DNA from 3 places in the Sporosarcina sp. resist genome. Region 3 is predicted to be linked to each of the others. Evidence: a T-box and tRNA genes for the amino acid it is inferred to sense, from the RefSeq annotation. Region 3 holds a T-box; the other regions hold tRNA genes.
The links. The T-box of region 3 lies ahead of H7992_RS09990 (valine--tRNA ligase). A T-box ahead of a tRNA ligase gene usually reads a tRNA of that ligase, here a tRNA-Val.
Positions count from the first base shown of each region.

Region 1: it has a tRNA-Val gene. The T-box ahead of H7992_RS09990 (valine--tRNA ligase) is inferred to sense a tRNA for this amino acid. The anticodon was not compared.
Region 2: it has a tRNA-Val gene. The T-box ahead of H7992_RS09990 (valine--tRNA ligase) is inferred to sense a tRNA for this amino acid. The anticodon was not compared.

Region 1 is NZ_CP060287.1:735,863-746,229, forward strand. It holds rRNA gene H7992_RS03570 (23S ribosomal RNA) at 1-905, shown strand, start outside; rRNA gene rrf (5S ribosomal RNA) at 1,052-1,167, shown strand; tRNA gene H7992_RS03580 (tRNA-Asn) at 1,212-1,286, shown strand; tRNA gene H7992_RS03585 (tRNA-Ser) at 1,291-1,382, shown strand; tRNA gene H7992_RS03590 (tRNA-Glu) at 1,406-1,480, shown strand; tRNA gene H7992_RS03595 (tRNA-Val) at 1,646-1,721, shown strand; tRNA gene H7992_RS03600 (tRNA-Met) at 1,790-1,864, shown strand; tRNA gene H7992_RS03605 (tRNA-Met) at 1,946-2,020, shown strand; tRNA gene H7992_RS03610 (tRNA-Asp) at 2,024-2,099, shown strand; tRNA gene H7992_RS03615 (tRNA-Phe) at 2,159-2,234, shown strand; tRNA gene H7992_RS03620 (tRNA-Thr) at 2,248-2,323, shown strand; tRNA gene H7992_RS03625 (tRNA-Tyr) at 2,337-2,421, shown strand; tRNA gene H7992_RS03630 (tRNA-Trp) at 2,427-2,500, shown strand; tRNA gene H7992_RS03635 (tRNA-His) at 2,528-2,603, shown strand; tRNA gene H7992_RS03640 (tRNA-His) at 2,640-2,715, shown strand; tRNA gene H7992_RS03645 (tRNA-His) at 2,750-2,825, shown strand; tRNA gene H7992_RS03650 (tRNA-Gln) at 2,836-2,907, shown strand; tRNA gene H7992_RS03655 (tRNA-Gly) at 2,912-2,986, shown strand; tRNA gene H7992_RS03660 (tRNA-Cys) at 2,995-3,068, shown strand; tRNA gene H7992_RS03665 (tRNA-Leu) at 3,110-3,190, shown strand; gene H7992_RS03670 (SRPBCC family protein) at 3,369-3,821, shown strand; gene H7992_RS03675 (hypothetical protein) at 4,155-4,670, opposite strand; gene H7992_RS03680 (B3/B4 domain-containing protein) at 4,700-5,392, opposite strand; gene queG (tRNA epoxyqueuosine(34) reductase QueG) at 5,449-6,588, shown strand; gene trmL (tRNA (uridine(34)/cytosine(34)/5-carboxymethylaminomethyluridine(34)-2'-O)-methyltransferase TrmL) at 6,706-7,179, shown strand; gene H7992_RS03695 (hypothetical protein) at 7,504-7,797, shown strand; gene H7992_RS03700 (NCS2 family permease) at 7,846-9,147, opposite strand; gene H7992_RS03705 (aldo/keto reductase) at 9,304-10,128, shown strand; gene H7992_RS03710 (methyl-accepting chemotaxis protein) at 10,265-10,367, shown strand, end outside.
Region 2 is NZ_CP060287.1:1,183,724-1,194,090, forward strand. It holds rRNA gene H7992_RS05835 (23S ribosomal RNA) at 1-1,010, shown strand, start outside; rRNA gene rrf (5S ribosomal RNA) at 1,164-1,279, shown strand; tRNA gene H7992_RS05845 (tRNA-Val) at 1,346-1,421, shown strand; tRNA gene H7992_RS05850 (tRNA-Thr) at 1,446-1,521, shown strand; tRNA gene H7992_RS05855 (tRNA-Lys) at 1,528-1,603, shown strand; tRNA gene H7992_RS05860 (tRNA-Leu) at 1,634-1,715, shown strand; tRNA gene H7992_RS05865 (tRNA-Gly) at 1,724-1,798, shown strand; tRNA gene H7992_RS05870 (tRNA-Leu) at 1,806-1,891, shown strand; tRNA gene H7992_RS05875 (tRNA-Arg) at 1,913-1,989, shown strand; tRNA gene H7992_RS05880 (tRNA-Pro) at 2,016-2,092, shown strand; tRNA gene H7992_RS05885 (tRNA-Ala) at 2,174-2,249, shown strand; tRNA gene H7992_RS05890 (tRNA-Met) at 2,272-2,345, shown strand; tRNA gene H7992_RS05895 (tRNA-Ile) at 2,353-2,429, shown strand; tRNA gene H7992_RS05900 (tRNA-Ser) at 2,447-2,539, shown strand; tRNA gene H7992_RS05905 (tRNA-Met) at 2,582-2,656, shown strand; tRNA gene H7992_RS05910 (tRNA-Asp) at 2,660-2,735, shown strand; tRNA gene H7992_RS05915 (tRNA-Phe) at 2,795-2,870, shown strand; tRNA gene H7992_RS05920 (tRNA-Gly) at 2,878-2,951, shown strand; tRNA gene H7992_RS05925 (tRNA-Ile) at 2,956-3,032, shown strand; tRNA gene H7992_RS05930 (tRNA-Asn) at 3,034-3,108, shown strand; tRNA gene H7992_RS05935 (tRNA-Ser) at 3,118-3,208, shown strand; tRNA gene H7992_RS05940 (tRNA-Glu) at 3,219-3,290, shown strand; gene H7992_RS05945 (TraR/DksA C4-type zinc finger protein) at 4,170-4,898, opposite strand; gene H7992_RS05950 (1,4-dihydroxy-2-naphthoate polyprenyltransferase) at 5,083-5,994, opposite strand; gene H7992_RS05955 (isochorismate synthase) at 6,158-7,543, shown strand; gene menD (2-succinyl-5-enolpyruvyl-6-hydroxy-3-cyclohexene-1-carboxylic-acid synthase) at 7,536-9,248, shown strand; gene menH (2-succinyl-6-hydroxy-2,4-cyclohexadiene-1-carboxylate synthase) at 9,241-10,086, shown strand; gene menB (1,4-dihydroxy-2-naphthoyl-CoA synthase) at 10,083-10,367, shown strand, end outside.
Region 3 is NZ_CP060287.1:2,010,912-2,021,278, reverse strand. It holds gene H7992_RS10010 (sensor domain-containing diguanylate cyclase) at 1-842, opposite strand, end outside; gene H7992_RS10005 (bifunctional folylpolyglutamate synthase/dihydrofolate synthase) at 950-2,167, opposite strand; gene H7992_RS10000 (ATP-grasp domain-containing protein) at 2,230-3,096, shown strand; gene H7992_RS09995 (ATP-grasp domain-containing protein) at 3,093-3,884, shown strand; gene H7992_RS09990 (valine--tRNA ligase) at 3,956-6,604, opposite strand; T-box leader at 6,650-6,899, opposite strand; gene H7992_RS09985 (hypothetical protein) at 7,126-7,716, opposite strand; gene hemL (glutamate-1-semialdehyde 2,1-aminomutase) at 7,893-9,131, opposite strand; gene hemB (porphobilinogen synthase) at 9,186-10,166, opposite strand; gene H7992_RS09970 (uroporphyrinogen-III synthase) at 10,169-10,367, opposite strand, start outside.

The DNA.
Region 1 (10,367 bases), 1.3 Mb from region 3:
TCAACGAGAGACTCGGTGAAATTATAATACCTGTGAAGATGCAGGTTACCCGCGACAGGACGGAAAGACCCCGTGGAGCTTTACTGTAACCTGATATTGAATTCCGGTGCAGCCTGTACAGGATAGGTAGGAGCCTTGGATTCCGGAGCGCTAGCTTCGGATGAGGCGTTGGTGGGATACTACCCTGGCTGTATTGGACTTCTAACCCATGCCCCTTATCGGGGCAGGAGACAGTGTCAGGCGGGCAGTTTGACTGGGGCGGTCGCCTCCTAAAGAGTAACGGAGGCGCCCAAAGGTTCCCTCAGAATGGTTGGACATCATTCGTAGAGTGCAAAGGCATAAGGGAGCTTGACTGCGAGACCTACAAGTCGAGCAGGGTCGAAAGACGGGCTTAGTGATCCGGTGGTTCCGCATGGAAGGGCCATCGCTCAACGGATAAAAGCTACCCCGGGGATAACAGGCTTATCTCCCCCAAGAGTCCACATCGACGGGGAGGTTTGGCACCTCGATGTCGGCTCATCGCATCCTGGGGCTGTAGTCGGTCCCAAGGGTTGGGCTGTTCGCCCATTAAAGCGGTACGCGAGCTGGGTTCAGAACGTCGTGAGACAGTTCGGTCCCTATCCGTCGCGGGCGCAGGAAATTTGAGAGGAGCTGTCCTTAGTACGAGAGGACCGGGATGGACATACCTCTGGTGTACCAGTTGTCTTGCCAAAGGCATCGCTGGGTAGCTATGTATGGACGGGATAAATGCTGAAAGCATCTAAGCATGAAGCCCCCCTCGAGATGAGATTTCCCATTACGCAAGTAAGTAAGATCCCTCAAAGAAGATGAGGTTGATAGGTCTGGGGTGGAAGCACGGCGACGTGTGGAGCTGACGGATACTAATCGATCGAGGACTTAACCAATTTTGAAAAGGGCTTGATTACCCTGATTCTGTGTAGCACAATGTCTGTTTTATTCAGTTTTGAGCGAACAAAATTAATTATTTTGTAAAAACGCTTGCAAGTAACAACAAGACATGATATAATTAGTCTTGTCTTGTGGAAAATAGTTCAGTGACGATTGCGAAGAGGTCACACCCGTTCCCATACCGAACACGGAAGTTAAGCTCTTCAGCGCCGATGGTAGTTGGGGGTTTCCCCCTGTGAGAGTAGGACGTCGCTGGTCTGTTAGTCCAAAAGAAGATACTTAATGTATGTTCTTAATATTATTCCGCAGTAGCTCAGTGGTAGAGCAATCGGCTGTTAACCGATCGGTCGTAGGTTCGAGTCCTACCTGCGGAGCCATTTAGGAGAGCTGTCCGAGTGGCCGAAGGAGCATGATTGGAAATCATGTAAGCGGCTAACGCTGTTTCAAGGGTTCAAATCCCTTGCTCTCCGCCAGATTCATATAAATGATAAATTAAGGCCCCTTGGTCAAGCGGTTAAGACACCGCCCTTTCACGGCGGTATCACGGGTTCGAATCCCGTAGGGGTCACCATAACTTTTCAGAAATTCATCATTAAGCACGTTGACTTTAATTCAGTAATTCGAGCATAGCATACTCTCGTTGAAATTGGGAGAAGCAAGGAGCGTACATTAGTACGTGACTGACTGAGCGAATGAAGCTGACAAAGAGATGCGCCGCTTATCGCAATTTTACCCAGGAGGATTAGCTCAGCTGGGAGAGCACCTGCCTTACAAGCAGGGGGTCGGCGGTTCGAGCCCGTCATCCTCCACCATTAATTTCTTTAAGCAGATTCACCGCTTGAATAAAATTCCATATATTTAATTATATAAATACTATTGTCGCGGGGTGGAGAAGTGGTATCTCGTCGGGCTCATAACCCGAAGGTCGCAGGTTCAAATCCTGCCCCCGCAACCAAATTTTATCATGATGCAGCAGATCATATAGCTGACATGTAAATGATTAGCTCATTATCAAATGAATACATTATATTGTTGTCGCGGGGTGGAGAAGTGGTATCTCGTCGGGCTCATAACCCGAAGGTCGCAGGTTCAAATCCTGCCCCCGCAACCAAATGGTCCCGTGGTGTAGCGGTTAACATGCCTGCCTGTCACGCAGGAGATCGCCGGTTCGATCCCGGTCGGGACCGCCATTTTTATTTTTCCTATAAGGTTTAGAATAAGCTAATATCTTAATGTAAACCAAATATGTGGCTCAGTAGCTCAGTCGGTAGAGCAAAGGACTGAAAATCCTTGTGTCGGCGGTTCGATTCCGTCCTGAGCCACCATTTTAATATTTGTGCCGGAGTAGCTCAACTGGTAGAGCAACTGACTTGTAATCAGTAGGTTGAGGGTTCAAGTCCTTTCTCCGGCACCATTTACACCTATATGGTGGGGTAGCGAAGTGGCTAAACGCGGCGGACTGTAAATCCGCTCCCTACGGGTTCGGCGGTTCGAATCCGCCCCCCACCACCAGTTTTAGGGGCATAGTTTAACGGTAGAATAGAGGTCTCCAAAACCTTTGATGTGGGTTCGATTCCTACTGCCCCTGCCATTTTTTTTAGTATAATCTAATATTATGGCGATTGTGGTGAAGTGGTTAACACATCGGATTGTGGTTCCGACACTCGAGGGTTCGATTCCCTTCAGTCGCCCCATTTATCTATCCAATTAAAACAAACTTATATATCATGGCGATTGTGGTGAAGTGGTTAACACATCGGATTGTGGTTCCGACATTCGAGGGTTCGATTCCCTTCAGTCGCCCCATTTTATATTCAATTAAAACAAACTAGATATCATGGCGATTGTGGTGAAGTGGTTAACACATCGGATTGTGGTTCCGACACTCGAGGGTTCGATTCCCTTCAGTCGCCCCATTTATCTTTTTGGGGTATAGCCAAGCGGTAAGGCAACGGACTTTGACTCCGTCACTCGTTGGTTCGAATCCAGCTACCCCAGTTTCGCGGAAGTAGTTCAGTGGTAGAATACGACCTTGCCAAGGTCGGGGTCGCGGGTTCGAATCCCGTCTTCCGCTCCATCATCTACGGCGGCATAGCCAAGCGGTAAGGCATGGGTCTGCAACACCCTTACCACCGGTTCGATTCCGGTTGCCGCCTCCAATTTTCTTATGTATCGTTGTTCGTAAACTAAATAGTGTTATGCCCGAGTGGTGGAATGGCAGACACGTCGCACTCAAAATGCGATGCCGTAAGGCGTGCCGGTTCAAGTCCGGCCTCGGGTATCAGATGAAAAACACAACTTCGGTTGTGTTTTTTTGTGTTTAATTTCTACTATATAAGTTGACTTAACTGAGCGAACGTGGGCTTTGGCTACCCCTAGCACTTTAAAGAATTCAATGTAATTTAATTCTTTATTTCAATATATATTTAGATAAAAGAATAGAGAGTAGGGGAAACATTATGCCATTAATTGAACACCAGGAGTTCATTCAAGCCTCGGTAGAACGTTGCTTTGATCTTGCACGAGACGTGGATATTCATACCCGTACAACAGAGGGGACGAAAGAGAAGGCTGTCGGTGGGGTGACAACAGGTTTATTGCTGGCCGGGGATATTGTTACATGGGAGGCCGTTCATTTCGGTATAAGACAAAGACTAACTGCCAAAGTAACGGTGATGGATATACCGTATATGTTTGAAGACATAATGGTGAAAGGAGCATTCCAATCTTTTCACCATATTCATGAGTTTATTGAGAAGGATAATGGCACTCTGATGATTGACAGATTTCAATATAGATCACCCTGTGGAGTGATTGGTGTTATTGCGGATAAGTTGTTTTTGGAAAGCTATATGAGAAACTTTATTGTGAGTCGAGCAAGAGCTCTGAAGCATATTGCAGAAAATGAGTAAGAGGCATTTCATCAGGAAAAGTCGACTTGATAAACTTGGTGGCACAAGTTTTCTAGAGAGTGGAACCTGGACGTTACTAATCGATTGTGAGAAAACACAGCGCTTCAAAAATGGGTAGTAAACAAAATCGCTCCTTACCGCCGAAGCGTAAGGAGCGATTTTCATAGAGGGGATCCGATGACACTAGTTTGGGTTGTCCATTGCAATTGCCTTGGTTGGTCATTGGGGATTGGTCACAAAGTAAATGGTGACAGGTTATTGGTTTGCCTGCAATTTAAATTGGATTGATCCCTACTCTATGCCCTGGAGAGGAGTCTCACCTTTCCAAGGGCATTAAAAGTACTTCGTATCATCAAATTTCAAGACAATCGAATAGTTTTTTGCATTAATAGAATTAGATAACTTATGTGCATCCTTTTCTGTTTGCAATGATTTCACCCGATAATCCTCAGGATCGAATAAAGCAACACGGTATACGACCGTACCTTCAGAGTAGCCGTATTGAATCTCTTCTTTTTCTGCCATAGAGAGTTCTTTGTAAAAGCGGGCTTTTGCACGCAATTGTATGGCAAGTTCAATCGCTTCGACAATCGCAAGTTGTTGCCCTTGGAACTCGATTTCATTATCGATATTGGCACGATACATGAGACGGTCGAGCACTCGACTATCTAAACGGACTTCATCCAATTCTATTTCTACGATTTTAAGGCTACGTGGTCCTTGATCAGGGGTGTTGCCTTTTTCTACATTCGTAAAGGCTACGCGTCTCATTTCATCTTCAAGCTCATGAATTCGTTTTGTTAAAACACTTTTTAATTTTACAGCTTCAGCGAGTGTTATGTTGCTCACTTGTTCATTCCCCCCATTTAGAAACATTGTCAGTCAACTATAATGGAAGTTTGTCCCTCGTGCAAAACATATGAACGAACATCTCCACCACTAAGACTAGTAAACATGTTCCCACATGCTGTTGTCAGTTCAAACGCTTCAGTAGCATCCATGGACGGGCGTAGGAAGAAGATATGTAACGCGTCTGTCGTATCTTCTGTTACAGCGCTACGTATAGAATCGACATATGGACTACCGAATGGGCTATAATCATCTTTTAACAGTAGAATGTTTTGTAATGAATTAAAACGACCATTCAATCCATCATATCCATCCTCTTCTGTCCCTGAAGTAACGACTATATCGCCGACAATTTTTTCGAGGTCATAGATGCCTACTGGAATTTCGTGCTGCAAGGAAAAGAAGTTATTCAAGTCGACAGCATTGTGGAATGGATCGATGTAGTTTTGCTTCTTAATCCGGCGCATAAGTGCTTCTGTAGAATGACGGTATCGATTAGGGTCTGCGCCAAGTGCTTTCCACACAGTACGCCATTCTTTAATGCCAGGGAATTCGGGGACGGACTTGTTCTCCAGCTCAAAGAAAAGTTGCTCTTGGAATAATTGCAATTTTCCTTTTAGCATTTGAGGCGATTCTGACACTGTAATTTTGGTATAATGGTTAATGCCCAATTTTAATCCGGGTACGGCACCTAAAAGCTTCATATCCATTTCAATAATCAATGACTTCACCCTTTATATAGTTTAATTCAATAGTAGCATAGTGGAGGCGATACAGTGTGAATGCTGTTCAGTTGCAACAGTCAGTGAGGGACTATGCGGAGTCAATCGGCATCGACAAAATTGGTTTTACAACAGCTGCACCATTTCGTGAGTTGAAAAACCGCTTGAAGCGGCAGCAAGAACTAGGCTATCAGTCGGGTTTTGAAGAAAAGGATTTAGATAAACGGACAGAACCTGCTCTTTTGCTTGATCAAGCAGAAAGCATTATTGCAATTGCTGTAGCTTATCCATCCAAAATGGCAGATTCTCCGAGAGGAAAAAAAGGTGAGCGACGGGGCATTTTTTGTCGTGCATCGTGGGGGACAGATTATCATACGGTCCTTCGTGAGAAGCTGAGACTGCTTGAGGAATTTATACTGGAACATGCACCTGAGGCAAAGGTTCGCTCGATGGTAGATACGGGTGAGCTTGCAGACCGCGCTGTTGCAGAACGGGCGGGGATTGGATGGTCGGCAAAAAACTGTTCAATAATTACGCCGGAATTCGGTTCGTATGTGTACCTGGGTGAAATGATTACCAATATCCCTTTTGCGCCGGACGTTCCAATGGAAGATGAATGTGGGGATTGCACACTTTGTCTTGACGTATGTCCAACTGGTGCATTGATTCAGGGAGGCCAATTAAATGCGCAGCGTTGTATTGCTTTCCTTACACAGTCGAAAAAGCCAATTCCGGAAGAATTTCGTGCGGAGTTTGGTAATCGGATATACGGGTGTGATACATGTCAAACGGTATGTCCGAAAAATAAAGGAAAGCATAATTTGCATCAGCAAGCATTCCAAGCAGACCCTGAACTGGCGAAGCCGCTTCTTCAACCAGTGCTCAGGCTGTCGAATCGAGAATTTAAAGAGAAATTTGGACATGTATCAGGATCTTGGCGCGGAAAAAATCCGATTCAGCGAAATGCAATTATTGCACTCGCACATTTCAAGGAGGAGTCTGCGGTACCAGAATTGATCAGTATGTTAGAGAACGATCCGAGACCCGTCATTCGTGGTACGATTGCATGGGCACTTGGTCGAATTGGTTTGGAAGAAGGATATGTAGCGATTAAGGAAGCATTATCGAAAGAGGAAGATCCGGAAGTGCGTGCTGAATTAGAAAAGGCAGCGGATACTTATATATTAAAGAAATGAATGCCTATATAAACTAAACGAAGGCTCCTTACAAGAGGCAGCAGAAGTAAATTCAATGGGGTTCTATATTTCAACAAATCTATAGTAAGAAAAAGTTTAATTGGAGGAATCACTGAGATGGCCATACACGTAGCGTTATTTGAACCACAAATCCCTGCAAACACAGGGAATATTGCAAGGACATGCGCAGGAACAGGAGCGAAACTTCATCTTGTGAAACCGCTTGGATTTTCGACGGATGACAAAATGTTGAAACGTGCGGGGCTCGATTACTGGGAGCACGTCGATATTACATATCATGAAGGAATTCGTGAGCTATTCGCGGCGAATCCCGATGCTGTTTTTTACTTTTTGACAAAACACGGTGAAAGGACTCATACTGCATTCGATTATTCTGATGGAGCAACAGATATATTTTTCGTCTTCGGTAAAGAGACGAGCGGACTTCCTGAAGAAATTTTAGAGGAGAATAAAGAACGGTGTCTACGAATCCCGATGAACGACAACATTCGGTCGCTTAATTTATCGAACACGGCGGCGATACTTATATATGAAGCGCTTAGGCAACAATCTTATCCAGGATTGGTATAAAAAAACGGGGCAGCCTGAAGGCATGTCCCGTTTTACTTATTGTTATTTTTTTAGGCCAGGTATCTTAACCTTGCCCGGTTTATCATCGTATCCGCCTGTGAAAATTGCAGATAGGAATGCAAAGCAAACACCTATAATTAGAATTACTGTCATGATAGGTACCTCCTGTAAATTCATTAGTAGCTTCGTTAAGTATACCCTATTTTAAATGGAATTGAAACGACCGTCAGGAAAAATTGTGACAGAGCCAAGAAAAATGAAACTTTTTGTCGGCTTGTCCGTATATAACATAACGACTTAAATAATATGGAGGTAGAATATAGTATGAAAAATTACTCGACAGGAATGAAATGGATCACGGCAATTGCAGAAGGTTTTCTTGCAATTCCAATCATTGGAGGAGTTTTTGTTATAAGCTCCGGATATTCAGTGCTGGGTGTCATGTTCGTTTTACATGCAATTACGTTACTGCTTTCAATTCGGGACATGCAGGGTAAGGCAGCACCCATCCTAGGTCTCGTAACGAGCATAGTGAGTGCTATTCCGTTCATTGGCTGGTTCATGCACCTACTAACTGCAGGAGCGCTCGTAATGTCAGCTATCACTTCTAGACGCTAAATCAATATGTAAAAAATACCCTTCCGAATACTAACGGAAGGGTATTTTTTAATGTGGTAAATAGAGCAGCTGATAGGTGAACAGTACTGCGAAAATATATAACAGGATAGGAACTTGTTTTCCTTTCCCTTTCACAACTTTCAATAGCGGGTATGTGATGAAACCAAGAGCGATTCCTGTCGCAATGCTCGATGTGAGTGGCATTGTTAGAATAACGAGGAATGCTGGGAATGCTTCATCGAATGAATCCCAATCAATATCTTTCACTGCGCCAATCATCAAGCTTCCGACGATAATCAAAGCAGGAGCTGTGATTGCAGATACACCAGACAATGTACTGACGAGTGGACCGAAAAATGCCGCGACAAGGAAGAGGATAGAGACAGTCAGTGATGTCAATCCTGTCCGGCCACCTACTGCAACACCAGATGAAGATTCGATGTACGCCGTTGTTGGGCTCGTACCGAACATCGATCCGAATGTTGTTGCAACAGAATCTGCAAGTAATGCATGACGTGCACGTGGCAGCTTATTGCCTTTCATAAGGCCAGCCTGTTTTGCAACGCCAATCATCGTGCCGGTGGTATCGAACAAGGTAACGATGAGAAAGGCAAAAACCACCCCATACAAACCATGTGAAATGACGTCACCGAATGCAGTAATCGGATTCCAAACAAGAATCCCTTCCGGCAATTGAGGCATTTTCCATAAGGCACCTTCAAATTTGAGCTGACCCGTAAAGACTGCGACAATTCCGGTTAGAACCATTCCAATGAAAATCGAACCATAGATATTCAAAGTCATAAGAATAACCGTCACGAGAAGGCCGAACAAAGCGAGTAGAACGGGCGGAGACGTAAGGTCGCCAAGCTTAACAAGGTTCGCCTCATGTGGAGCGACGAGTCCAGAAAGACGCAAGCCGATAAAGGCGATGAATAACCCTATCCCAGCTGTAATCCCGAGCTTTAGACTCTCAGGAATTGATTCAATTAATTTTTCACGGAAAGAAGTCAAGGACAACAGAACAAATATTAATCCAGCTATGAATACTGCAGAAAAAGCAGTCATGTAGTCGAGTTGACCATCAGATGCGAGAACAACCGATGTAAAATAAGCATTCAATCCCATTCCTGGTGCAATTGCAATTGGATAATTGGCGAAAAGTGCCATCCAAAGTGTACCGATAACCGCAGCGATAATTGTCGCAATGAATACTTGCTCAAATGGTACGCCGGCGTCAGCAAGAATAATCGGATTGACGATGACAATATAGGCCATTGTCAAAAAAGTTGTCATACCTGCCAATACTTCCGTTTTCACAGTGGTATTATGTTTTTTTAAATGAAACAATGTAAATCTCCTTTCAGAATACGAACGAAATGAAGTACATTTACAATAATATTCGTTTTTACGTTAAAATTCAACTCTGAAATGCAATCAGGTAATTCGTAATATTCGAATGCCGCTTGTACAATTAAAGAATAAGTTTCGAAAGGGGAAATTCAAATGACAAAACGATTCAACGGAACACTTGAGCTAGCAAATGGTGTGAAAATGCCACAATTAGGACTTGGCGTCTATAAGATGACGGATCCGGGTCAGACTGTCGAAGCAATTACATACGCAATAGAAACAGGATATCGCGCAATTGACACAGCGGCAATCTATGAGAATGAAAGGGAAACGGGGGAAGCGGTCCGTCACTCTGGTGTTCCAAGGGAAGAGCTGTTCATCACATCGAAGGTATGGAATACTGATCAGGGCTATGACGGGACACTCCGCGCATTCGAGACTTCATTGAAGAAACTAGGCTTAGATTATTTGAATCTATATTTGACACATTGGCCTGTGTCAGAAAAATATGTCGACACTTATAAAGCGATTGAACGGTTGTATGACGAAAAACTGATCCGTACAACAGGTGTCTCCAATCATCATGCCCATCATCTTGAAAAAATCCTTGTAAAAGCAAATGTTGCGCCAATGGTGAACCAGATTGAACTCCATCCGTATCTAACACAGGAACCGCTCCGTGCGTTTTGCGAAGAGAATGGAATTGCTGTGACGTCTTGGTCACCGCTTGCACGTGGGAAGCTACTTGCAGAACCAACGCTTCTTACTATCGGCGAACAGTACGGTAAAACACCTGCGCAAGTTATTATCAGATGGCATTTGCAAAATAATCTCATCGTTATTCCAAAGTCGGTGACACCTGAACGTATAAGTGAAAATAATGAAGTTGCCGATTTTGAACTGTCATCTGAAGAAATGGCATCGATTAACGCACTTAATCGCGATGAGCGGACGGGAACCAATCCGGATTCATACTAATTTCATTAGCGTGCCTGATATGTGTCATAAGTCTTAATTCTATTCATAGTATTGCAACTTTTAGCACAAATACTACATTCAAAATGAGGTATTTTATGGTATGATGAAAAAAAGGGTGTAGGAGGAATTGATTACCATGTTCAGAAGCAAGAAAAAGGGTATCGAGGATGATCGTCTTCAACTAGAAATTGACCGTTTGAAGTTGGCGTATTCAGATAAAGAACAACAGGATCAAGGAC
Region 2 (10,367 bases), 830 kb from region 3:
AGCCCCAGTAAACGGCGGCCGTAACTATAACGGTCCTAAGGTAGCGAAATTCCTTGTCGGGTAAGTTCCGACCCGCACGAAAGGCGTAACGATCTGGGCACTGTCTCAACGAGAGACTCGGTGAAATTATAATACCTGTGAAGATGCAGGTTACCCGCGACAGGACGGAAAGACCCCGTGGAGCTTTACTGTAACCTGATATTGAATTCCGGTGCAGCCTGTACAGGATAGGTAGGAGCCTTGGATTCCGGAGCGCTAGCTTCGGATGAGGCGTTGGTGGGATACTACCCTGGCTGTATTGGACTTCTAACCCATGCCCCTTATCGGGGCAGGAGACAGTGTCAGGCGGGCAGTTTGACTGGGGCGGTCGCCTCCTAAAGAGTAACGGAGGCGCCCAAAGGTTCCCTCAGAATGGTTGGACATCATTCGTAGAGTGCAAAGGCATAAGGGAGCTTGACTGCGAGACCTACAAGTCGAGCAGGGTCGAAAGACGGGCTTAGTGATCCGGTGGTTCCGCATGGAAGGGCCATCGCTCAACGGATAAAAGCTACCCCGGGGATAACAGGCTTATCTCCCCCAAGAGTCCACATCGACGGGGAGGTTTGGCACCTCGATGTCGGCTCATCGCATCCTGGGGCTGTAGTCGGTCCCAAGGGTTGGGCTGTTCGCCCATTAAAGCGGTACGCGAGCTGGGTTCAGAACGTCGTGAGACAGTTCGGTCCCTATCCGTCGCGGGCGCAGGAAATTTGAGAGGAGCTGTCCTTAGTACGAGAGGACCGGGATGGACATACCTCTGGTGTACCAGTTGTCTTGCCAAAGGCATCGCTGGGTAGCTATGTATGGACGGGATAAATGCTGAAAGCATCTAAGCATGAAGCCCCCCTCGAGATGAGATTTCCCATTACGCAAGTAAGTAAGATCCCTCAAAGAAGATGAGGTTGATAGGTCTGGGGTGGAAGCACGGCGACGTGTGGAGCTGACGGATACTAATCGATCGAGGACTTAACCAATTTTGAAAAGGGCTTGATTACCCTGATTCTGTGTAGCACAATGTCTGTTTTATTCAGTTTTGAACGAATAAGTACCGTTCATAAAAAAAGTACTTGCAATTAATTAGATGATATGTTATAATAATTATTGTCTTTGAGAAAAGACCATACAAGTCTGGTGACGATTGCGAAGAGGTCACACCCGTTCCCATCCCGAACACGGAAGTTAAGCTCTTCAGCGCCGATGGTAGTTGGGGGTTTCCCCCTGTGAGAGTAGGACGTCGCCGGTCTTGTAACAATTATTACATAGGTTTATGAATAGGACGAACAACTGAAGTTTGTCGCACTTATACCCAGGAGGATTAGCTCAGCTGGGAGAGCACCTGCCTTACAAGCAGGGGGTCGGCGGTTCGAGCCCGTCATCCTCCACCATTTTATTTATAATGAAAACTATTAGCCGGAGTAGCTCAACTGGTAGAGCAACTGACTTGTAATCAGTAGGTTGAGGGTTCAAGTCCTTTCTCCGGCACCACTTTTCGAGCCATTAGCTCAGTTGGTAGAGCATCTGACTTTTAATCAGAGGGTCGCAGGTTCGAATCCTGCATGGCTCACCATTTTTATGACTTAGTGTCATAATTTATATTGCGGGTATGGCGGAACTGGCAGACGCGCTAGACTTAGGATCTAGTGCCTTCGGGCGTGGGGGTTCGACTCCCTTTACCCGCACTTATAATGCGGAAGTAGTTCAGTGGTAGAATACGACCTTGCCAAGGTCGGGGTCGCGGGTTCGAATCCCGTCTTCCGCTCCATATTTTTGCCGGGGTGGCGGAACTGGCAGACGCACAGGACTTAAAATCCTGCGGTAGGTGACTACCGTACCGGTTCGATTCCGGTTCTCGGCATTAATAACTTTTCACTTATATGCGCTCGTAGCTCAATTGGATAGAGCACCTGACTACGGATCAGGAGGTTGTGGATTCGACTTCTGCCGGGCGCACCATTATGTTTTTAAACTTTATAATTCTTCGGGACGTAGCTCAGCTTGGTAGAGCACTTGGTTTGGGACCAAGGGGTCGCAGGTTCGAATCCTGTCTTCCCGACCATTAAGCTTTTTAAGCAGATTCGCCGCTTAAAGAATATACCATTTTAAGTAGATTTGTGCTTTAATAATTGCCAGCTATAATGGGGCCTTAGCTCAGCTGGGAGAGCGCCTGCCTTGCACGCAGGAGGTCAGCGGTTCGATCCCGCTAGGCTCCACCAACACAATTTCAATAAAGATCCTGGCGGCGTAGCTCAGCTGGCTAGAGCGTACGGTTCATACCCGTGAGGTCGGGGGTTCGATCCCCTCTGCCGCCATCTTAAAGGACCTTTAGCTCAGTTGGTTAGAGCAGACGGCTCATAACCGTCCGGTCGCAGGTTCGAGTCCTGCAAGGTCCACCACTATTATATACAGCCATGGAGGTATACCCAAGCCCGGCTGAAGGGATCGGTCTTGAAAACCGACAGGGGAGTCAAATCCCGCGGGGGTTCGAATCCCTCTACCTCCTCCATTTTTAACTAGTGGTGAAATTAAATAGTACTTATATTGTTGTCGCGGGGTGGAGAAGTGGTATCTCGTCGGGCTCATAACCCGAAGGTCACAGGTTCAAATCCTGTCCCCGCAACCAAATGGTCCCGTGGTGTAGCGGTTAACATGCCTGCCTGTCACGCAGGAGATCGCCGGTTCGATCCCGGTCGGGACCGCCATTTTTATTAATACTATAAGGTTTAGAATAAGTTAACGACTTAATGTAAACTAAATACGTGGCTCAGTAGCTCAGTCGGTAGAGCAAAGGACTGAAAATCCTTGTGTCGGCGGTTCGATTCCGTCCTGAGCCACCATTGTTATGCGAGTGTAGTTTAGTGGTAAAACCTCAGCCTTCCAAGCTGATGATGAGGGTTCGATTCCCTTCACTCGCTCCAAAAAGGGCCTATAGCTCAGCTGGTTAGAGCGCACGCCTGATAAGCGTGAGGTCGATGGTTCGAGTCCATTTAGGCCCACCATTCCGCAGTAGCTCAGTGGTAGAGCAATCGGCTGTTAACCGATCGGTCGTAGGTTCGAGTCCTACCTGCGGAGCCATTTATATATGGGGAAGTACTCAAGCGGCTCAAGAGGTGCCCCTGCTAAGGGTATAGATCGCGAAAGCGGTGCGAGGGTTCGAATCCCTCCTTCTCCGCCATATATAATTTGGCCCCTTGGTCAAGCGGTTAAGACACCGCCCTTTCACGGCGGTATCACGGGTTCGAATCCCGTAGGGGTCATACATAAAAGTAGCTTTACAAGTTCTTAATGAACTTGTAAAGCTACTTTTTAATTTGTTTATATATAGTTTTCTAGTTCACTTAAATTCTCACTATATATGTTGAATTAAAGAATCCCATTGAATCTACTGTGGCGCTCAATAAGGAGAGAGTTGTAATTAGGGGTGTGGATTGTAGAACGCTTGACGCTTTGGGGATGCCTTTCACCGTAAGCCTGGATATCGCTTCGCATCCAGTCTCACGGCTTCGGCGACCCCTTTGCCGCGCCTGCACTAGGGTGTTCATTATCGAGAGAAATGTGATTTTGAGATGTATATGCCGAGATTATAAGGTGATTACTAGTTGATACTACTTATAGTCAAGAAAGACGTACTCCAGGTTGCAGATTTCATCACAGCTAATGAAATGCTCTTTCTCATATAGACCATCCAGCGTCGAAGCGATATTGGTAGGAGTTCTGTTTCATTCTTAAATAAAAAAGACAAGACTATGGAGAAGACTTCAGCCGCCAAAATAATATCTTTGGCGGCTTTTATCCAGTTAAGAAGCCCCGCTATTCTTTCGTCCCAAAAAGCTCAAGCATTTCGTGTACTTATGCCTTTGGAGAGCAACGGATGGATAACCACCAAACGATTCCCGAAAAATGTGTAGGGTGCTACGAAGTCGCATCCCTACACATCAAGATATCTCGATAATAGTAAAGAGGTCGTTCTATCTAAAGCAACTCAAAGGCAACTCAAAGGCAACTCAAAGGCAACTGCACACGCAGCGCCTAGTGTTTGATTAAATCATTTACTGGTTAATTTTGGTTAATTAACATACGTGAGCTAAAATATCCTGAAAAGAAACACCATAAGCAATGGCCTATGGTGTTTCTTTTCACTTCTTCTGATCCTCTATATAACTATCTTTTTCATGATAAGGAATATCTCCGAGAGGGGATTCGATTCCTTCATCATCCAGTTCCGCTTCATATTTCTCTGAGGCATCGGACCTGATGAAACCGCGTGACTTTCCATTTATATCGGTTCCTGTGAATTCTTCAAATTCTTCGGTTGCACCATCTGAAATTCCGCTGTCGTATAACGTATTGTAGTCATCGTGATCTCCGCTGAAATCGGAAGGGGTTTCTGATGTTCCAGATTTTGCGATTTCCTGAAAGCTGTCTTCGCCATCCCGGGCCGCTCCGGAAAATGAATTTGGGTTGGCCATGGTAAGCGTATCTTCTTCGACAGGTCGATCATTGGGGATTTCTTGCTCAGTCGCATGGTCGATGCAAAGGGTTGTGTAAGGAACTGCTTCAAGTCGCCCAAATGGTATATCTTTTTGGCACACTTCACATTTCCCATAAGAACCGTTCACCATCGCTTGTAAGGCGCTTTCTACTTTATCTAATTCAGAGCCAGCATGAACGTTTAAAGCCATGTCTTTCTCTCTTTCAAACAGTTCTGTACCCATATCACCGGGATGATTGTCATACATCGATAGCTCGCCGGCAGCTTCTTGTGCACTTTCCTTAATATCTGTTTCTTCTTCTGTTTTTGTTAAGTGATCCTTCATTTCATATAGTTCTTTTTTTAGAGTGGCTTTTTGTTTATCGTTCAACAAGTTTTGTCACGTCCTTTTTAGTAATGGCATTAGTCTGCACATACACACCGTACTTAATAAACAAAAGTACAGATTGTTGACTATCGTTACTTAACTTTCCTTTATTTCGTTCCATCTAAACATATAAATCAGAAAAAGCGTAAAGCTTCGAGTTAAATCGAGGCTTTACGCTTTTTTTTATTAGTTAGAGCAGATGCCCAATGAGTATTCCGATCCCTAATAGTAAGCCGAATAAAGTGTTCGTAACTGCAGTGTTTTTCATCGCAGGCATCACATGTATTGGGATGTGATTTTTTCGGAACACAGTAATCGCTCCAATCGGCTTTTTGACACTAAGAAATACAAGCAGTGCCCATGGAGTAAGATGACCGAAGAGAATCATTGCAATAATCCAGCCATAGGAAATAATGAAAAATAGCATTAGGATTGTAATTGCGTTGTAGCGGCCCACAAGAATAGCGAGTGTTTTTCGTCCGCCTTCCTTATCGCCTTCTAAATCACGTATATTATTTGCTAGCATAATACCTGCGACTAGCAACATACTTGGGATAGATAGCAGAACCGCTTCTGTCGTTACTGTTTCTGTCTGGATATAAAACGCAATAAGGATAAGTAACATTCCCATGACAACACCGGAAAACAGTTCTCCAAATGGCGTGTAGGCGATAGGATACGGTCCTCCAGTATAAAAGTAGCCTACCATCATTGACAGGATCCCGACGACTGCGAGCATCCATGAGGTTTCCATACATATATAGATACCAATAAGGACGGAAATCCCGTAAAGCATAAAGGCAAGATTCAACACGGTTTTTGGTTTTACACCATTACGGACGATTGTACCGCCGATCCCAATGGACTGTTCTGTATCAAGTCCTCTTTTAAAATCATAATATTCATTGAACATATTCGTTGCCATTTGGATGAAAACACTCGCGACGAGCATGGCGATGAATAAAGGAAAATGTAATTTTCCGTAAGTTAGTGCAATCATGGTACCGAGAAATACAGGTGCAAAGGCTGCCGTTAGTGTATGTGGACGTGTAAGCTGCCACCAAATACGCCAGCCTTTATCCGCTTTTATTGTCTGTTGCAATTTGGCTCTCTCCCTATCCTTTTAATGACCCTATCTATTGTACTCCAAAATGGGTGGAGTGAACATATGGACTGCTTATTATGTGCTGAAACGACATTGATTCGGTATGATAGACTATAGGTATTGTTTTAAATCAGTCGAATGAATGTACGGAGGGAAAATAATGAATCGGAAGTTGACCGCTACCCGTGAATCTCAATTAAATGTTAGGCAGAATGAGCTGCGTTTTTTTACAGAAACTGTCGATGCGGGGAGAATCTCACCACTTGCGTTTTTTGAAGCAGGAGATTCGTGTTACAAAGATGAACGTTTCTATTGGCAAAATGCAGATAAAACTTTAACGCTTGTTGGTATTGGACATGCTACGGTATTAACAAGTGATGGAACGAATGATCGTTTCACACATATTTCAACAAGTTGGAAAAAATTATGTAGTTCGCTTATTAAAGAAGAAAATGATCGGGAACCTGTTCTTTTTGGAGGTTTCTCGTTTGATCCGAAAAGTGTTAAGCAATCAGAGTGGGATGCATTTCCATCGGCCCATTTCGTTGTACCTTCTTTCCAGTTGTCGATTACGAATGGTAAGACAGAAATTTCCATTAACCTCGTAACAAAAAGCAACGATGGGGCAGAACAGTTTGAGAAGTTAAGGGATGAAAGAGACCGTCTAATTCATATCGCGCAAGTCGAGGAATCCGCTCTGCTTACAAAACCGGAAGTTGTGTCAATAGAGGAACTTTCGAAAGAACATTATCTGGAAACCGTTGCAGATGTCACAAAGAAAATTAACAATGGTGAAGCTGAAAAAGTAGTAATTGCACGTTCGGTTAAACTAAACTTTGCAGATGACGTGCCGGCTGTCACTGCACTTCATCATATATCAAATGAACAGCAGGAAAGTTATCACTTTGGATTGCAAAAAGACGGCCAATTATTTTTTGGTGCTACACCTGAACGTTTAATTGAAATATCAAATGGCCGTGCGTATTCGGCATGTGTTGCGGGTTCCATTAAACGAGGCAAGTCGGCAACTGAAGACCGCGAACTTGGCGATGAACTTCTTGAAGATAGAAAAAATCGAGAAGAGCATCAATATGTCGTTAATATGATTTCACAAGTGTTTAAGACATTTTGCACAGACATCAAAATTTCGAAAGTACCGAAACTGATGAAAGTCCGTGATATTCAGCATTTGTTTACGCCAGTTGAAGGAAAAGTTGAACAAGGAACTGATATTTTTAGTTTGGTTCAAGCACTTCACCCGACACCGGCGCTAGGCGGTGTCCCAACTGATATAGCGATGGAAATGATTCGTTCTGAGGAAAACTTGGATCGGGGTTATTATGCTGGACCAATTGGTTGGACAGATACTGCTGGAAATGGTGAATTCGCTGTGGCAATCCGTTCCGCACTTCTTGACGGCAATAGTGCGTACTTATACGCAGGTGGAGGAATTGTGGCAGACTCTGAACCAGATAAAGAATACGATGAAACATGGGTGAAATTCAGACCGGTTATGCGGGCGCTTGGAGGAAAACTGAATGGATAACCGTACAGTTTTGACTGATTATGTTCGTAGAATGACTGCTGCTTTGATGATGGCTGATGTGAAAACGGTAGTTATTAGTCCAGGCTCTCGTTCGACACCACTGGCTTACGCTTTCGCTTCAACAAAAGGCCTTGATGTCTATATGCAAGTCGATGAACGATCGGCTGCCTACTTTGCATTAGGTTTGGCGAAGGCATCCGATAATCCTGTCGTCCTTCTCTGTACGTCAGGTACTGCAGCATCGAATTATCATCCTGCTATAACAGAAGCGTATTATGCGCGTATTCCTCTTATTGTTATCACGGCTGACCGTCCGCATGAATTAAGGGAAGTCGGTGCGCCACAGGCAATCGATCAAATTCGAATGTATGGTAAGCATGTGAAATATAGTGTAGATTTCCCACTTGCTGAAAACAATCCGGATATCGAAGACTTTATTGATCGCCATATTAGCCGTGCACTGTCAGTTGCGACTACAGCTCCACGCGGACCCGTTCACTTAAATGTGCCGTTCCGGGAACCACTTCTGATCGATTTTAATCGGGAAACGCCGAAAATGACTTTCAAAAAACGATTTAAAAGTGTAGACAGTTTGGATGCATCTACTGCCCAACAAATTTCACAGTTGCTTGCAACGTCGGAAAAAGGCTTCATCATTGCTGGTGAAATGCCGATAGGGTTCGATAAAGCAGCATTTTGGAACTTTGCCAAAGCACTGGAATGGCCAGTATTATGCGATCCGCTATCAAATCTTCGCACGGAAGTACCTGAACAATGCATAGCGCTCTGTATTGATCATTATGATGCGCTATTAAAAAGTGATGCATTCAAAGAGAAAGTCGTACCTGATACTGTCATTCGTTTTGGTGCACAGCCAGTAGCGAAGCCGCTTTCGCTTTACTTGAAAAAAGTAAGACCAGCTACAGTTATAGCGGTGGATGAATCGCCGGAATTTAGGGATTCGCTCGGTGTCGTTACGCATCATATCCAGACTTCATCCGAAACAGTCATGAAAATTATTGTGGATAAACCGAAGACATCTTATACAGAGTTGTGGACAATGGCGAATGAGGCGGCATCAGCGATTACAAATAAGTATGAGGGTGTTGCTGGCGATGAAGGGATATTTGCAAAAACATTATTTGAGCACCTTCCCACAGAGAGCGACCTCGTAAGTGGCAGCAGCATGCCAATCCGTGATGTAGACACGTTCTTCAGGAAGACGGATAAGGATATTAAAATTTTTGCGAATCGCGGGACGAATGGTATCGATGGTGTTGTATCGACAGCATTCGGTATCCAGGCGGCAAGAAAGCGTCCAACATGGCTGTTAATTGGCGATTTATCGTTCTTGCATGATATCAACGGATTAATTGTTACTCGTTTCCACGAGGCAGATTTAACCATTGTCATTATTAATAACGATGGGGGTGGAATATTCTCGTACCTTCCGCAAGCTGATGCAGGTAATCATTTCGAAGAGCTGTTTGGCACACCAACAGGCTTAACATTCGGCCACATTGCTGCGATGTATGATGCGCAGTATGCGGCAATCCACACGCCAGAAGAGTTCGGAATGGAGCTCGATAAAGCGAAGGAAAAACCAGTGCGTATTATCGAAGTGTTCACGAATCGTCAAGCGAATGTGAAAGCGCACCGAGACCTATGGAAGCAAATCACGGACAGGCTTGATCGTAATGAATGAAAAGACTATTTGTATACGTGAAATTAATATGCATGTGGAAATCCAAGGTGGAGAAAATCTACCTGTCATCGTATTTCTACATGGTTTTACGGGGAGCACCACATCATGGCGTGAAATTACAAAGTTGCTAAAAGGTAACTACCAGACAATAGCTGTCGATTTGACGGGACACGGCAAATCGACTATTCCGGAAGACATTGGCCGCTACTCTATGGATCAGCAAGTAGAGGACCTTGAGGAACTGTTTACTGAGCTTTCTCTTGATCAATTCATCTTAGTTGGCTATTCAATGGGGGGACGTATTGCACTGGCTTATACGGTGCGACATCCAATGCGGGTCTCGTCATTGATTCTCGAGAGTTCTTCTCCAGGATTGAAGACGGAAGTGGAAAGAGAAGAACGACAAGCAGCTGACAGGCGGCTGGCAGACAGAATCACAAGGGACGGATTGCCGGCATTCATCGATTTCTGGGGAAATATTCCCTTGTTCGCGTCTCAGAAGACTTTGTCGGAAGAAAAGCAGCTGGCAGTGAGGAATGAACGGCTTAGTCAGAGTGAAATAGGCCTTGCGAACAGCTTACGTGGTATTGGAACAGGTAGCCAAGCTTCTTATTGGAAGAGCCTAGGAACAGTCAATCTTCCGGTTTTGCTCATAACGGGAAAACTCGACACGAAGTTCGTAAATATTTCCCGGGAAATGCAGAGGGATTTCCCTAATGTCCGCCACGAAACGATAGAACATGCTGGACATGCAATTCATGTGGAAAAACCGGCTACATTTGCTACAATGATAGAGGAGCATATTTCAGAGTTGAAAAATCGAGGAGGATCACTATGACACGTCAATGGGAAACGATACGTACATACGAAGACATCAAATACGAACAGTATGGCGGGATTGCAAAAGTAACAATCAACCGTCCGGAAGTGCGCAATGCATTCCGTCCTAAAACGGTATCGGAGTTAATCGACGCATTTTCACGAGCACGGGACGACCAAAGCATTGGAGTCATCGTCTTAACAGGCGAAGGCGAGAAAGCATTCTGTTCAGGCGGAGACCAATCCGTACGAGGGCATGGCGGTTATGTAGGAGACGACGAAATTCCACGTCTCAACGTC
Region 3 (10,367 bases):
AGGAGCTCTAGCCAACCATCCTGATGGTCAAAAAGATACGTATACTCTGCATCAAACATGTCCGACACTTCCATGACGAATTGGTCAATTACAGCCTTTTCCGTTAATAATTCCGAAAGGCCGTTACCAATATCCCCTGCTTGCTGCAAGTCAGTATTAATTTTTTCCGAATTATTATAAAGGCGGACAATTAATGAAATAAAGAAAAAAGGAATTCCTATTAAGAAAAAGGAACCTGTCCCGACAAGTTGCAATAAATAATAGAACGTAAGTGATAAGGGAAGAACAGCAATGATCATCGCATAGTCGGACAATAGGTCTTTTGAAAAGAAAGGGGACTCAACCTTTTGGTAAACCGCATATAACTTCAGCACCACGTCGTTGAATGCTGTATGAATGAATTGATAGCAGAATACCGCAATAATAACTGGCCAAAATTCAATTGAGCCGATTTCCCCACCCACCATCTCAAAAATGATTGCAGCAATAATCGATAAAAAAATAAAAAGCGTCGAGTTAATGAAAAAACGTTGTAACAATGGTAACTTACTCGGTAATGCTAATAGGATTGCAAGGATTGAAATTTGCATGACGATTATTTCGATAAAGAGTCCGTACATTAAAAAAGCGGGCACAGTCACCCAGAGTACTAGGAATATCGGTATATCATTCCTTAATATCGGAAAATAGGTTGTAAGGAATCCGAATACCATAAAAACCGCCACGTACATCCAGTTTACTTGCACTGGAGGATAATTTAAAAAAACATAAATCAATCCAGTTGGAACGGTCAATAACCACAAAATAAAATAACGAATAGTGGACCTATTTGCAACCTTCATTACATTATCCACTCCCAATTAAATAAGTCAGAAAAGGTAGAAGTCTTCAAAAGTTTATCAGACCAAAATACATTTGTCACTATTACCCAAAAAAAGTTTTTGAGCAATTAATTTGTGTCATAGTCCATTAGACTGTTCAGTAGGTATAGTGAACCTGTTACTATTTTCTTTTTATTTCTATCTGTAGATAGTATTATAGTATTACTTTCAGCCATTGTCACCTTTTTTTCTTCATGGTGGCAATATTCCATTAACTCCCCACCAGTTGCCGCTTGAGGATGCGAAAACGTCAGGAAGGTAAATGATGCCGCCACCGGGATGAGCTCATTCAGCATTTTCTCGATGTCTTTCCCTTTTAGCATCCCAATAACGAAGTCCACTTTCTCCCCCGGGAATTCCGAGCGAATTGTCGCCACTAACACTTTTGCAGCTGCTGGATTATGTGCCCCGTCAACGAAGACACCTGGTGATATTTCTTGGAAGCGATGTGCGAGTTGCGTGATAGCAACTGCCCTAGAGACCGCCTCTTCAGCAAGCTGAATGCCCGCCACAAGAAGTGATTGAATCGCAACCGCGGCATTTACACCTTGGTGTAGCCCTTTCATCTTTCGTTCAGCCAACTGGAACGTTTCGGTTCCGTTAAACACATCATCCAACATCCAAAACTGCTTACCGTACGTGAAAAGCGGACTCCCTTGTCGATTTGAACTAGCTTGGACGACCTCAACTGCTTCTTTAGGCAATGGACCTATTACGACAGGTATTCCATTTTTTATAATACCTGCTTTCTGCTCCGTCACGGCCGCGACTGTTCCTCCGAGAAATGCGGTATGTTCGAGCGCAATCGAAGTAATCACAGCAACGAGCGGCACCACCACATTCGTACTGTCCAGCAAGCCACCCATACCCGTTTCTAGTAATACATAATCCGGTCCAATCCTTCCAAATGTTAGGAATGCTGCAACAGTTAGTAATTCAAAATCTGTCAGTAGCCCACTTACCCCAGCCTCTTTAATCGCCCGAAATGATTTATCTAGTTCCTCTCCTGTTATCGCATCGCCATTAATACGTATCTGATCATGTATATCGATAATTGCAGGCGATGAAAAGACCCCCGAAGAAAACCCATGCTCTTTTAAAATCGCCTCCATAAATGCTATTGTCGAACCCTTTCCATTTGTCCCCGCAACGTGGATGACTTGTAATTTCCTTTCCGGATTCCCCACCTTAGACAACGCTTCTTGCACCGCATCTAGGCCAGGTTTTATTGAATTGTCACTATCAATTCCCCATCGCTCTGTATAGACATTCATATTTGGAATCAAAACTATCCCTCCGTATGTTAGAATCTAGTTATCAAAAGTATATCATTTCCGGAGGGTTCCACATGCAAAGTTGTTGGATTATTTATAATGGAAGTTTAACGAGCGACAAATTCAAAGATCAAGCCGAGTTAATGAGGGAAGCGGCAGAACGCGCGGGTGTACGCGCTGAGCTTAAGAAAAATTATGAAGTAATGATGAATTTGAAAACGAATATAGAGATTCGTCCTGATTTCGTTGTTTTTCTAGATAAAGATATTCTTCTTGCGAATTTCCTGAAAAATGCGGGAATCCCTGTTTTCAATGATCCCGATGTCATTGAAACATGCGATAATAAAGCCATACAATATCTCGTGCTTTCGAAACAAGGCATTCCAATGCCTGAAACAATTATTGCACCGAAAGTGTATCCGAATTTCACAATTAAAGATTCAGGTTACTATGAACAAGTACTCAACCGTCTTGGATTACCGATGGTTATTAAAGAAGGTCATGGTTCATTCGGTATGAAAGTGTATTTGATTGAAACGGAAGAGCAGTTCTATGATAAAACGGATGAATTGCGCGGTATCGACTATGTATTTCAGGAGTTCATCGCAACGAGCAGAGGGCGTGATATCCGCGTAAACATTGTTGGAGGGGAGATTGTAGCGGCAATGTACCGTCACTCCGAAACTGATTTCCGTGCAAATATTACAAACGGCGGCGTTGCGACAGTAATCGAACTAACAGACGAACAGAAAGCGTTAGCGATACAAGCTGCGCACGCAGTCAGAGCGGAGTTTGCCGGTGTTGACTTATTGTTCGGTGACAACGAAGAACCGCTCGTTTGTGAGGTCAATGCGGCCGCCCACATCCGTAATATTTATAATGTGACTGGCATTAATGTTGCGGATGCGATGATCGCCTATATTTTGAGGAAGCTAGGTTGAAGGGCTACGTTTATTATTCAAAGGCAGAATCAGTTAGAAATCATGCGTTTATTGATGATTTGATAATCGAATCCGAGAAAATTGGTATTGAACTGCAATTATTGGTTGAAGATGAAAAACCAAAATCAGATGCAGATTTCATTCTTTTTAGAGATCGTAACTCAGAACGTGCTGCAACCTTTGAATTGGATGGTTTCCAGGTATTCAACCGAGCAGAAGTGAACCGAATTGCAAACGATAAATTGCGGACATTTGAACTTGCTACCCTGCTCGGCGTTCCAGCTGTGCCTACGCGAAGAATTCGTTCTATCGAAGAAATTAATTCGTATCCTTGCGTGTTGAAAACGGTTGATGGTCATGGCGGAAATGAAGTTTTTCTTTGTACTTCGGCTGCGGACGCGAAGTTGTTTTTCACCAAATTCCACGATCGAAAACTAATTGCCCAACCCTTCATCGAATCCGGTGCCCGAGATATACGTGTATTTATGATTGGCAATGAAGTTGTCGGAGCCGTAAAACGCACTGGCCATGGGACATTCAAATCAAACTACACACTTGGTGGCTCCGTCGAAAAATACATACTTTCCAGCTGGCAGGAAAAAGATGCGAAAACTATTTCCCGAGCAATAAAAAGCGATTATGTTGGAATTGACTTCTTGTTGTTGCCGGATGGCAGGTGGATGTTGAATGAGATTGAGGATCCTGTTGGTGCACGTTCGCTGTATATAACGCATGATTTTTCGGTGGCGATGAAATTAATGTTTTACATTAAGAATAAGCTTTCTTAAAATTGATTGATAAATCTTCAAGACGAAAAGCCCTAATCGCATAATTGCAATCAGGGCTTTTCGTTTTAAAATCAGATTTCCTTCAATTCCTGCATACGCCGCTCTACTGCCGCGTATTTTTCTAGATAGTCACTTTCTTTAGCTCGCTCTTCTGCAACCACTGCTTCAGGCGCTTTTGACATGAAACGTTCATTGGAAAGTTTGCCTTGAACGCGTTTTACTTCGCCTTGCCATTTCGCAAGTTCTTTTGTCAGACGTGCGAGCTCTTCGTCAATGTTCAAAAGACCTTCAAGTGGTAAGAACAGTTCTGCTCCTGTAACGACAGCTGACATCGATTTGCCTGGTGCTGTGATGTTGTTGCCTAGCGTTAATGTCTCAGGGTTACAGAATCGTTCGATATAGCTGCGATTTGCTTCCAACACGGCTACAGTTGCATCGTCTTTAGCTGAAATATAGAGTGGTACTTTTTTGCTTAATGGTGTATTTACTTCTGCACGGATATTACGTACTGCGCGGATGATATCCATCAGCAGTTTCATATCTGTTGCACGCGTTTTATCAGTAAGATCAGGATCTGCAACCGGCCATGCAGCGATTGTGATTGACTCGCCTTCATGCGGTAGGTTCTGCCAGATTTCTTCTGTAATAAACGGCATGAATGGGTGTAATAGACGCATTGTATTATCGAGTACGTATGCCAGTACTGAGCGTGTCATTTTCTTCGCTGTTTCATCTTCACCGTATAATGGCAGTTTCGCCATTTCGATGTACCAGTCACAGAAATCATCCCAGATGAAGTTATAAAGTGCACGGCCGACTTCACCGAACTCATAACGATCTGCAAGTTTCGTCACTTGGTCGATTGTTTCATTCAACCTTGTCAGAATCCATGCATCTGCAACGGATTTTTCACCAGTCAAATCTATTTCTTCGTAAGTCATGCCATCCATGTTCATAAGTGCGAAACGGGATGCATTCCAGATTTTATTGGCAAAGTTCCAGATGGCTTCAACTTTTTCAGTTGAGTAGCGAAGGTCCTGCCCTGGCGATGAACCGGTTGACAAGAAGTAGCGCAGTGCATCCGCTCCGTATTTTTCAATAACATCCATTGGGTCGACGCCGTTACCAAGTGATTTAGACATTTTACGACCATCTTCTGCACGTACGAGTCCGTGAATTAAGACGTCTTTAAATGGACGCTGTTCTGTAAATTCGATGCCTTGGAAGATCATCCGTGATACCCAGAAGAAAATGATGTCATAGCCCGTTACGAGTGCATCTGTTGGGTAATAACGTTTAAATTCTTCATTGTCGAGATCCGGCCAGCCCATTGTTGAGAACGGCCAAAGCGCAGATGAGAACCATGTATCAAGAACGTCATTGTCCTGGCTCCAGTTTTCACTGTCAGCAGGCGCTTCATGACCTACATGTATTTCGCCCGTTTCGTTGTGGTACCAAGCTGGGATGCGGTGGCCCCACCAAAGTTGACGCGAGATACACCAGTCATGGACATTTTCCATCCATGTTAAATACGTTTTTTCGAAACGGTCCGGGACAAAGTTTACTTTGTCTTCTGCTTCTTGTAATTTAATCGCTTCATTAGCAAGTGGCTGCATTTTAACGAACCATTGTGTTGATAAATACGGTTCAACGACAGCACCACTGCGTTCAGAGTGACCGACAGAATGATTATGTTCTTCAATGTTGAATAGAACAGCCATCTCCTGCAAGTCTTTAACGATTTCTTTACGGCATTCGAAGCGATCCATTCCTTCGTATTTACCAGCAAGCTTATTCATTGAACCGTCTTCATTCATCACAAGAACACGTGGAAGATTGTGACGGTTACCGATTTCAAAGTCATTCGGGTCATGTGCAGGTGTAATTTTCACGGCACCACTTCCAAATTCCATGTCGACATAATCGTCTGCAATAATCGGGATTTCACGGCCGACAATCGGTAATTTAACCGTTTTGCCGATTAAATGCTTGTAGCGCTCATCTTCAGGATGGACTGCAACCGCAGTGTCCCCAAGCATTGTTTCAGGTCGAGTTGTCGCAATTTCGATACTGCCCGTTCCGTCTGCTAGTGGGTAACGCATATGATAGAAAGCACCCTGTATGTCTTTATGGATAACTTCGATATCGGATATAGCTGTTTTCGTTGCCGGATCCCAGTTGATAATATATTCGCCACGGTAGATAAGCCCTTTGTTGTAGAGTTTAACGAAAACTTCCTGTACTGCTTTCGAAAGTCCTTCATCCAGGGTAAATCGTTCACGTGTATAATCAAGACCCAATCCAAGTTTCGCCCATTGCGCACGGATATGACCTGCGTATTCGTCTTTCCATTTCCATGTTTCTTCAACGAATTTTTCGCGGCCCAAATCATAACGTGTCGTTCCTTCTTCACGAAGTTTTGCTTCAACACGAGCCTGTGTCGCGATTCCCGCGTGGTCCATTCCTGGAAGCCATAGTGCATCATAGCCTTGCATACGTTTCATACGCGTCATGATGTCTTGTAGCGTTGTATCCCATGCGTGGCCTAGGTGAAGTTTACCTGTGACGTTCGGCGGTGGAATAACAATTGTATAAGGTGTTTTATCGCTTTTAGGTTGTGCTTCAAAGTACTTCCCTTTCAGCCACCATTCGTAACGACCTGCTTCAATTGTCTGTGGATCATATTTCGTCGGCATCGACGTGTTGTTTTCAGTTGACATGTTATTTCCTCCTTTATTTTTGGGTACAAAAAAACTCCTATCGCCTTAAAGGACGAAGGAGCTGTTCGCGGTACCACCTTTATTCGTGCACACAAAAGAGCTGTGCACCTCAAACTTCGATAACGGCTTCAAACCGGCTTCTGCTACTACGCTCAAAAATGTTTTTCTTTTTGAACACACTTTCACGGAAACTGCTCATGGGTTACATTCGGTAAATAATCGACAGGTCCTTTCAGCACTCGAACCCTCTCTTTAGTCTAATCCATTCACGTACTATCCCAATCATCGCATCCATATGCAATTGCAGTAATTGTAACGGAATAATCGGTTGCTCGTCAAGTATATAACGAAAGGATTGTGTTATGCGTAGAGGATATAACCCTTATTTACTTCCTCCCTGGCTTCGAAAATGTCGATTTTACGCTAAAGGAATCATTATCCCTATTTGCCTTTTTCAGTTGATACGATTATTGATCATACCGACGACAGGCGACTTTCTATTGTTCTGTTTCCTGTGTGGTTTAGCTTTCGTTCTTTACAAAAACATCATTTGAACGGTAGGCTGTCGTCGATATGCCATCCGTAAGCTCCGCAATGAACGACAGCACTTCGTCCATCTCGTCTAACGGAGTGCTGTCAATTGCTGCTACAATGGGCGCTGCAACCGCAACCGCTACTTGTACTTGCACTTCCTCAGCCTCTTCCACTATTGCAACCGCTTCTGTGTACGTACATTCTACATTCCAGACAACCCCATAAGTACCTTGTCCGTCTGATTTACCTGTTGCTTGCGTTGTTACAATCTCCAATGGGCTCTCTGCTACTGAAGGTAAGTCAATATTAAGCGGTACCGCGTATTCAAAATAACCATCCTTGCCATCCACTTCGACATCGTCAATGAGGATAAATGAATCGTCCCATTCCCCTGCCCTTAGCCCTTCACCGAATTCGACATTCGCCGCAATATGATAAATGCCTGTCAACCGGACTGAGTCTTCTGTACGCTCTTCAGTATACCTTGGCGTCACTGTGACTGACTGTACACCCGTCGGTACGCCAGCATGTTCTGGGAAATAGAAACTTTCCTCCATTGACCACTGTTTTTTCTCCATACCTGTTCCCTCCTTCTATTCCTTCACAAACAATTGTATGCGCGGCATGGTTACAATAGAAGATTAAATAGATTGAACGTAAATATCCTCCGACCAGTAAACTAGTCGGAGGATATTGTCTTTATTATTAAAACAAACATTACTATCGAATTCATATTTGAATTGACTAAGCTATTTTACGCGCGAAGTTTAGCAAATACCGTATGGAACGCTTCAATTGTCTTCTCAATATGCGCTTCTGTATGCGCAGTCGATAGGAACATACCTTCAAACTGAGATGGCGGAAGGAAAATACCCTCTTCAGCCATTAAGCGATAGTAATCAGCAAATAATTCAAGGTCAGCCGTTTTCGCTTTGTCGTAATTCGACACTTTTTCGTTGGTGAAGAAAAAGCCGATCATCGAGCCCGCGCGGTTTACTGTGTGCGGGATATCAAACTTTTCAGCCGCCGAACGGAAACCGGCTTCTAGCTGATCACCAAGTTTAATGAAGTGTTCATAAGATGCAGGCGTTAGTTTTTTCAACGTTTCAATACCTGCAGTCATCGCCAGTGGATTACCTGATAAAGTTCCTGCCTGATAAATCGTTCCTGCAGGAGCCATATTTTCCATAATTTCACGTTTCCCTCCATATGCACCAACTGGAAGGCCGCCGCCAATTACTTTTCCGAGACATGTAATATCCGGCGTCACACCGTAATAACCTTGTGCGCAATTATAGCCAACACGGAAGCCCGTCATTACTTCATCAAAAATAAGAAGCGTGCCGTTTTTCTCTGTCAACTCACGCAATCCTTCAAGGAAACCTGGTTCAGGTGGGACAACACCCATATTACCCGCGACAGGCTCAACAATAATTGCCGCTAAGTCGTCACCAAATTCTTGAATTGCGACTTTAATGCTTTCTAAATCGTTATAAGGAACAGTGATTGTGTTTTTCGCAACCGATTCAGGCACACCTGGGCTATCTGGTAGGCCAAGTGTCGCAACGCCAGAACCCGCTTTAATGAGCAGTGAGTCAGCGTGACCGTGGTAACAGCCTTCAAATTTCAAAATCTTATTGCGACCAGTATAACCGCGCGCCAAACGTAGTGCGCTCATCGTTGCTTCCGTACCGGATGACACCATACGAATCATTTCAATTGAAGGAACGCGTTCAATAACAAGTTTCGCAAGTTCATTTTCCGCTAACGTTGGTGCACCAAAGCTTGCTCCAGTTTCTGCAACGCGCTTAATGCCTTCAACTACGTCTTGATCAGAATGACCGAGAATAAGCGGACCCCAAGATAGTACATAATCGATATATTCATTGCCATCGATGTCTGTAAGAATAGCGCCTTTTCCGCTCTTCATGAAAATCGGGTCCATATTGACAGATTTGAATGCACGAACAGGAGAGTTAACTCCTCCTGGCATAAGATTTACCGCTTCAGCAAATGCTTGTTTCGACTTTTCATAATTTCTACCCAATTATTTCTCCTCCAGCCAGCGTGCCGCATCTTTCGCATGGTACGTCATAACGAGATCCGCACCCGCACGCTTCATACTTGTCAACGTTTCAAGAACGATTGCTTTTTCATCAATCCAACCATTTTGCGCTGCTGCTTTAACCATTGCATACTCGCCGCTCACATTGTATGCAACTACTGGCAATGTAAAATTGTCTTTGACATCACGCATAATATCGAGATACGAAAGCGCCGGTTTAACGATTAGGAAGTCAGCACCTTCTGCAACATCTGATTCCGCTTCACGCATTGCTTCTATGCGGTTTGCTGGATCCATTTGATACGTTTTGCGATCGCCTGATTGAGGAGTGGATTCCGCAGCGTCACGGAATGGTCCGTAATAGGCGGATGCATATTTCACTGCATATGACATAATCGGGATATGCTCAAAACCAGTTGCGTCTAACCCTTGGCGAATAGCTGCTACAAAACCGTCCATCATATTCGACGGTGCAATGATGTCGGCTCCCGCCTTCGCCTGGCTTACTGCAGTACGCGTCAACAGTTCCAATGATGGGTCGTTTAATACGTTACCGTCTTCTAGAACACCGCAATGTCCGTGATCTGTATATTGGCACAGGCAAGTATCCGCAATGACGACAAGTTCAGGATAACGTTCTTTCGCTAAACGAGTGGCTTTTTGGACAATCCCTTGATCAGAATAAGCTTCCGACCCCAATTCGTCCTTAGTTGCCGGAAGACCAAATAAAATAATTGATGGAATTCCAAGTGACACAACTTCATCGAGTTCAATTGTAAAATGGTCGAGTGATTTCTGGAACACACCCGGCATAGAAGCGATTGGATTATTGATGTCTTCCCCATCTATAACAAAAATCGGATAGATGAAGTCCTCTTTCCTCAGAACAGTTTCTCTCACCATAGAACGCAATGTAGTTGATGTGCGCAAACGTCTGTTGCGTCTGAATTGTAAAGTATCCAAAATTACCCTTCCTTTCGCCCCGCCAATTTCTCGACGAGATCCATAAGTGTGTATGTATCGGGTCTAACATGAACGACCGCACCAACTTCTAGCAATGCTTTTTCCGTCACATGTCCGATAGCCCCGATTGTAAAGCCGTTCCAACCTGTCCGCGGAGCCACTTCTTCAGCAAAAACTTCAACCGCCGAAGGACTTGCGAAT